2 regions of the Lysinibacillus capsici genome follow, and region 2 is predicted to be linked to the other one. Evidence: riboswitches for the same ligand, from Rfam matches in the RefSeq annotation. Region 2 holds a riboswitch; the other holds the start of a gene.
What was found. Region 2 has a riboswitch for cyclic di-AMP ahead of LCP48_RS01780 (APC family permease). Riboswitches for the same ligand answer to the same signal wherever they lie in the genome.
Positions count from the first base shown of each region.

Region 1 (3,428 bases), 1.9 Mb from region 2:
ATTCAACATATTTGGGGATAGGAGTTGATTAGCCACACGTTCACCCATATCTCTTTCTGGGTAAATAATCCAATCAGCTCCTACTTTATCTAACACTTGCCCATGTCTTTTACCCAGTGCCTTTGCAATCACTTTTTTGATCCCTAGCTCTTTTAATAAAGAGACGGTTAAAATACTAGATTGCATATCATTACCGATCGCCACGATAACACAATCGAAGTTACCAATACCAATCGATTTTAAGGCTTTTTCTTCTGTTGTATCTGCAACCACAGCGTGAGTCACATAGGGTTCGGCATCCTCTACCCTTTCTTCATTTATATCAATTCCTAATATTTCCTGTCCAGCTTCATGCAATCTGCGAGCGACGCTTGTTCCGAATCTACCTAAGCCAATCACAGCGTATTGTTTAATGGTCATAGCGTTTTGCCTTCCTCTCATTTGGTTATCCAATCATAATATTTCCTTTTGGGTGGCGGAAACTCTCTTTTTTTCTTCGTTTTGCAATGGCAAAAGCAATGGTTAGTGGTCCTACTCTTCCTGCGAACATGGTAATAACCAGAAGAAGACGACCAGCAGGTGTTAGATCTGGGGTTAGGCCCATCGAAAGACCAACAGTACCAAATGCAGAGGTAGCCTCAAATAAATACATCATAAAGCTATGATGCTGTTCCGTGATACTGAGAAGAATCGTCACGACTACAACAATTAATCCTCCACACATTGTAACCGTCAAAGCCTTTAAAATAGTTTCAGTGACAATTCTACGTTTAAAGAGAACGACATCTTCTTTTCCTCGAATTTGTGACCACATAGTAGCCACTAAAACAGCAAAGGTTGTGATTTTAATACCTCCAGCAGTCGACCCAGAGCCTGCCCCAATAAACATGAAAATGATCATTAAAAATAATGTAGAATGCGTTAAGTCTCCAATAGCCAGTGTATTGGAGCCAGCAGTTCGTGGTGTAACCGCTTGGTAAAGGGAACCTAACACTTTACCCCATTCGGATAATGATCCAAGTGTCTTTTGGTTGCCATACTCAAACAAAAATATCAAAATGGTTCCACTAGCAGTTAGCAAAAGTGTGGTTACTAAGACTATTTTTGAATGGACAGAAAGCCTTTTAGTCACACGATATTCATACAATTCATTCATAACAATAAAGCCTAATCCACCGATTGTAATAAGAGCACAGATGGTGAAAACAACAAAGGGGTCATCAACATAGGCAGTCATTCCGTTAAAGCCACCCATTAAATCGAAGCCAGCGTTGTTGAAGTTGGATATGGCATGAAAAAATCCAAAATAAAGGGCCTTTCCAATGGGCATATCAAAAGAAAAACGAATCGATAGAATAAGACCACCAATTATTTCAATACATGCTGTAAAAAGCAATATTCTTTTTACTAATCGAACAAGACCAGCTATGGAGATATTATTAAATGCTTCTTTAAGCAGCAGTCTTTCTTTTAATGAAATTTTCTTTCCAAGCAGTAAAAATAATAATGTGGCAAATGTCATAAATCCTAAACCGCCAATTTGGATTAAGAATAAAAGAACCACTTCGCCAAAAGTAGAGAACGTATCACCTGTATCAACTACAATTAATCCAGTGACACAAGTAGCTGATGTAGCAGTGAATAAAGCATCTAAAAAGGGCAAACCCTTCCCATCCTCTGTAGAAAATGGCATTGTTAAAAGAAACGTCCCTATGGCAATAATGAGAGCAAAGCCCAATACGAGAACTTTTGGAGGGTTTAATGCTCTTTTAAAATTGTTCATTTTATTTTCCTCAATTCTGAATAGTAAACAACTGTTTGTTAAATGGCATAATAAAAAGACCTACGATAAGAGCATGAAAATGACAGAAAGCATGCTCATAATGGTGGTCAATAACGACCTCCTTCGCTTTAGCCGACGAAGTTAGCTGACGGGTAGGATGGCGAAAGAGCTTTCTCATCCCTTCTGCTAAAGCAGAATTAACCCCAAAAAATTGGTTCCTCCGTTCTCAAATAGTTGAGATTTGGCCGATATGAAATTGAATGTGATTATTCTACGCCCTTATTCTATTTTTTGTAAACCCCTTAATTGTTAGGAAAATGTAATTATTTTTATTGTGGGCGATTTCTGTATGAATAATTCGAGCAAAAATAAAACCAAAAATTCACTTGATAATTTCGCATACTTTCTATTGACCATTATTAGACAATACGATATAATTTTTTAGTACACAACAGAAGGTGATTTGCCTAATTGTGTATTGACGTGTGTTCGGAGGGAGGGAAAGAGAGATGTCAAAAACTGTCGTTCGCAAAAACGAATCGCTTGAAGATGCTCTTCGCCGCTTCAAACGTACTGTATCAAAAAGTGGTACAATTCAAGAAGTTAGAAAGCGCGAGTTCTACGAAAAACCTAGCGTAAAACGTAAAAAGAAATCAGAAGCTGCACGTAAACGTAAGTGGTAATTTAATTTCCCATTAAAAATCCCTACGTTCATAACACGCAATTGTATGATTCACTGAGCAGACAAAGTTATACCTGAAATTAATCACATTTTTGATTAATTTCAGGTATTTTACATTGCTCAACTTTACGTACATATGAAAAAGCCGAATGAATTCACTTTGATTCATACGGCTTTTTTGCACATACTGTTGGTAATTGCATTAGATCGAATGATAAATAAGTGAATAAATTTTTAAGATTTGTGAAACTTTTCGCATGATTGACCGTATATACAGAGGAGAGGCATGTTAGAAGGGAGGGGAAAAGATGCGAAAACGGAGAATCCTCAGCTATTTACTAGTGATATGGATGACTTTTTTGTTAGCGTTTCCATTAACTTCGGCTTTTGCCAGTAATAAGGTTTATCATGTTCTGATTCATAATGAAGTAGAACGAGGACTTCATGCATTTTTAGAACGAGCTTTTAAAGAGGCTGAAGAAAACAATGCAGAGGCGATTATCTTAGAAATACATACGCCTGGCGGTTTTGTGAATGCGGCCAATGATATCGCCATGCTTATGGATGCAACGCAAATAAGGACGATTGCTTATATTAATAAGGATGCGCACTCAGCAGGAGCTTTTTTAGCCTTACATGCGGATGAGATCTACATGGTTCCAAATGGAACAATCGGTGCAGCGGCAGTTATCGATTCAGCAGGTAATGCGGCCGACCTAAAGGCTAATAGCGCTTGGCTTGCTCAAATGAAAGCAGCAGCAGAAACGTCAGGGCGCAACCCTAAGTATGCATTAGCAATGGCAGATACCAACTATGAACTACCAGAATACCGTGCTGGCGGAAAGAATTTGTTAACCCTATCTGCCTCAGAAGCATTAAAGGTTAAATATTCTGAAGGGACGGTTAAGGATTTTCAGGAGCTTTTAGACGTAACCAACTTGAATGGTAGTGATGTTGTTCCCA
Region 1 is NZ_CP084108.1:3,195,626-3,199,053, reverse strand. It holds gene LCP48_RS15730 (potassium channel family protein) at 1-420, opposite strand, end outside; gene LCP48_RS15725 (TrkH family potassium uptake protein) at 446-1,783, opposite strand; cyclic di-AMP (ydaO/yuaA leader) riboswitch at 1,899-2,040, opposite strand; gene rpsU (30S ribosomal protein S21) at 2,293-2,466, shown strand; gene LCP48_RS15715 (NfeD family protein) at 2,774-3,428, shown strand, end outside.
Region 1: linked by a shared signal. The riboswitch ahead of LCP48_RS15725 (TrkH family potassium uptake protein) and the one ahead of LCP48_RS01780 (APC family permease) in region 2 are both predicted to bind cyclic di-AMP.

Region 2 (3,428 bases):
TTTATCACTTTATTCGGCAAGAGCTACTATCTCTCACCAAAAAAAGTTTGATTTTTCGGAATTTAATGGTATTCTGGAACTTTTTAATTGTAAACGTTCGTGTTTTCAATCAACGTACTGATTATAACAGACTATTTTCTAGCTTGCTAGCATTATTTTGATAAATGGAACGGTACTGTCATAATGACGACATTTCTGTGAAATAACAATGATGTACGAATGAGAAGACTCGATTGGTTGTGTAGCATATGATGCCACCCTTTTTTCGGTAAGAATTGAGGGATAACAACCGTTACTTTATGACCTGTCTTCGTACATTGATGTTCTACTTTATCAATAAATTTAATTAATGGCTGTGTAATGCTGCGATATGGTGAATAGTAGGTAACTAATCGTACATCAGGTTGCCAGGCATTCCACTTCTCTTCAAAAGCTTTTGCATCTGCTTGGTCAAAAGCTACATAAAAGGCTATCACTTTATCAACCTTAAGTGATTTGGCATAATGTAGGGAGTTTTCAACCACCTTTGTTATGCCAGCTACTGGCACAATGAAAACATTCCCCTCAATAGTAGCCAGTTCCTCATGATTTAACCTTAACTGTTCTCCAACAGCTTGATAATGTTGCTTAATGCGATGGAATACAAAAATAATAATTGGTAAAAAGATAAACACCGGCCAAACTTGAGGCATTTTTGTCACAAAAAACATCATTGCCACGATGAAAGAGATAGCGGCCCCAATTGTGTTGATCGTAAATCTTGCTACCCAGCCTTTAGATTTTTCGCGCCACCATTTTCTCATCATCCCCGTTTGCGCTAATGTAAAGGGAATAAATACGCCTACTGCATAGAGCGGAATTAAATGCTCTGTGGCCCCGTCAAAAAGTATAATTAAAACAATGGCAGCAATACCTAGCATTAAAATACCATTTGAATAGCCAAGACGGTCCCCTCGGATTTGGAAGATTCTTGGGATAAAACCATCCTTCGATAAATTCACAGCAAGCAAGGGAAATGCTGAATACCCTGTGTTTGCGGCAAGTACTAAAATCATTGCAGTTGTCCCCTGGACAATATAATAAAGAAAATTCCGACCAACACTAGCTTCTGCTAGTTGGGAAACGACTGTTGCTTCTTCTGTTGGTGCAACGCCATAAAAATAAGCTAGACTAACAATCCCGATGAATAAAACGGCTAAAATGGCGCCCATTACTAAAAGCGTTTTAGCAGCATTATTTGGAGCAGGATTTCTAAAATTAGGTATTGCGTTAGAAATAGCCTCTACTCCTGTTAACGCTGAACTTCCTGATGCAAATGCCTTTAATAAAATAAATAGGCTAATCCCTGCCACTGGTGTACCAATCTTTGGATGTAACTCTGCAGGCACCTGTCCAGTTGCCACATTATAGAGCCCAATCCCGATTAGCAACACCATAACGCCTACAAATAGATAAACTGGGTAAGCCAAGATAGAGGCTGACTCTGTTACACCTCGCAAGTTTAAAATCGTTAAGAAAATCACAAATATAATAGCAATGGGTACATTATAAGCATGAAGACTTGGAAATGCAGATGTAATGGCATCTGTCCCAGCCGACACACTTACTGCTACCGTTAAAATATAATCAACAAGCAAAGAACCCCCTGCAACAAGACCTGCATTCACGCCTAAATTTTCTCGTGATACGACATAAGCGCCTCCCCCATGTGGATAGGCGAAGATAACTTGACGATAGGATAAAATCAATGCCACGAGTAGAATAACCACTCCAGCGGCAATAGGTAAAGTATACCAAAAAGCCATTGTACCTACCGTCATCAGAACAATTAAAATTTGTTCTGGTCCATAGGCTACTGACGACAATGCATCTGACGATAATATAGCCAATGCCTTTGTTTTACTTAGCTTTTGTTCCCCTAACGCATCGGATCTTAATGGTTTGCCGATTACATAACGTTTGAATGAGGATTTCATTGATAAACACCTTCTAGTTTCATAGAATGTGTTTCGCCTTTCTAAATGACATCAAAAAACGCCTACAAGTCATCACTAAATAAGACTTGTAGACGCTCATCCGTCTGCCAAGCTCCACCTTTCTGCTCTTAACGCTTACGAGGTTAGCTGTCGGATTCGGGCCTGAGTAGCCCTACTCCTCCAAAAGGAAGAGATTCACCCCAAGAATGGCTATGCCATCCATCAAAATTGGTTCCCCCGCGTTTAGTTGCTTCAGCGATTTAGAAATTTGAAACTTTTATAATGATGTCATAGTACGCCTGCTAATTGAAAAAGTAAAGAAGAAAATTTTTCTTTTTTGAACATATAAATAACCACTTCTTAAAGTAAATTTCCTGAATATCTAGTAAATACCCACAATAAAAACAATAAAACTGCCTTAAAGGTATGTTCTCCCTTTAAGACAGCTCATTAAATTAGTCATCAAAGCCTTGTTCAAAATTTATAATGTTCCCAGAGACTGCATCCACATCTACTTCGTATTCATATTGACCGTCTTTTAATTCAATTTCATATACACCATCATCAAGTTTAATTTTTGTCACTTTACCCTTTGCTTTTGTTTGGGCTGTCTTGACAGCCTGCTCTTTTGTAATTATTTTTGTTGTAGCAGTCGTAGCAGGAATATGATCATCCCAATCATCGTCATCTAGACGTTCCTTTTTCTGCTTGAGTAATTTCCCACTATAAGCATCAAATTTTAAATCATATTCTTCTGTATCTGTATACACCTCTACTTCATAAATAGAGCTAAACTGATTTTGGTCAAATTCGATATTGGCAACTGTACCATCCACTACCGCTAGCGCTTTCTTCTCAATTTCCTGCATGGATAAGACCTTTTTTTCTTGGGCATTTCCTGATAATAAAGTCGTCGAGCCAATCGCTGCACCCACTCCAAGAGTAATTACTAGTGCTGGAATCATTATCATTTTTTTCATGTTCATCTCTCCTTTGTTTTATCTAAACTTAGCTTACCAAGTGAAGATGATAGAACTATAAGAGGAACATTAGAATTTCATGAGAATGATTTAATGATCGTCATCCCATGTTACAGACAGTACTTTTCCTGAAACAGCATGAATTTGAAATGTAGCTTCGTCCTCCTGCGTTTCAATCTCAACTAAATAGTATCCACCCTCTGAGGTTTCTTCAAAATCAACTGAATCCACTTCACCCTTTAATTGCTTAAGAGCTATTTGAATAGCCTGTTGCTCAGTAATAATAGGCTCTTCGATAGGTTGTTCTTGTGGCTCAACCTTTTTCTCTGCCAGTAGTTCGCCAGTATAACCATCAAGGGTTAAATCCATTTGAATTTTCTTATTTTCAACACGTACAGTATAAACGGAGTCTGTAAGCATAACGCTTTCTACATCTCCATATTCCTTTTTAACCATTTGTCTGATCTGCTTT
Region 2 is NZ_CP084108.1:354,020-357,447, reverse strand. It holds gene LCP48_RS01780 (APC family permease) at 153-1,976, opposite strand; cyclic di-AMP (ydaO/yuaA leader) riboswitch at 2,095-2,244, opposite strand; gene LCP48_RS01775 (PepSY domain-containing protein) at 2,432-2,956, opposite strand; gene LCP48_RS01770 (PepSY domain-containing protein) at 3,047-3,428, opposite strand, start outside.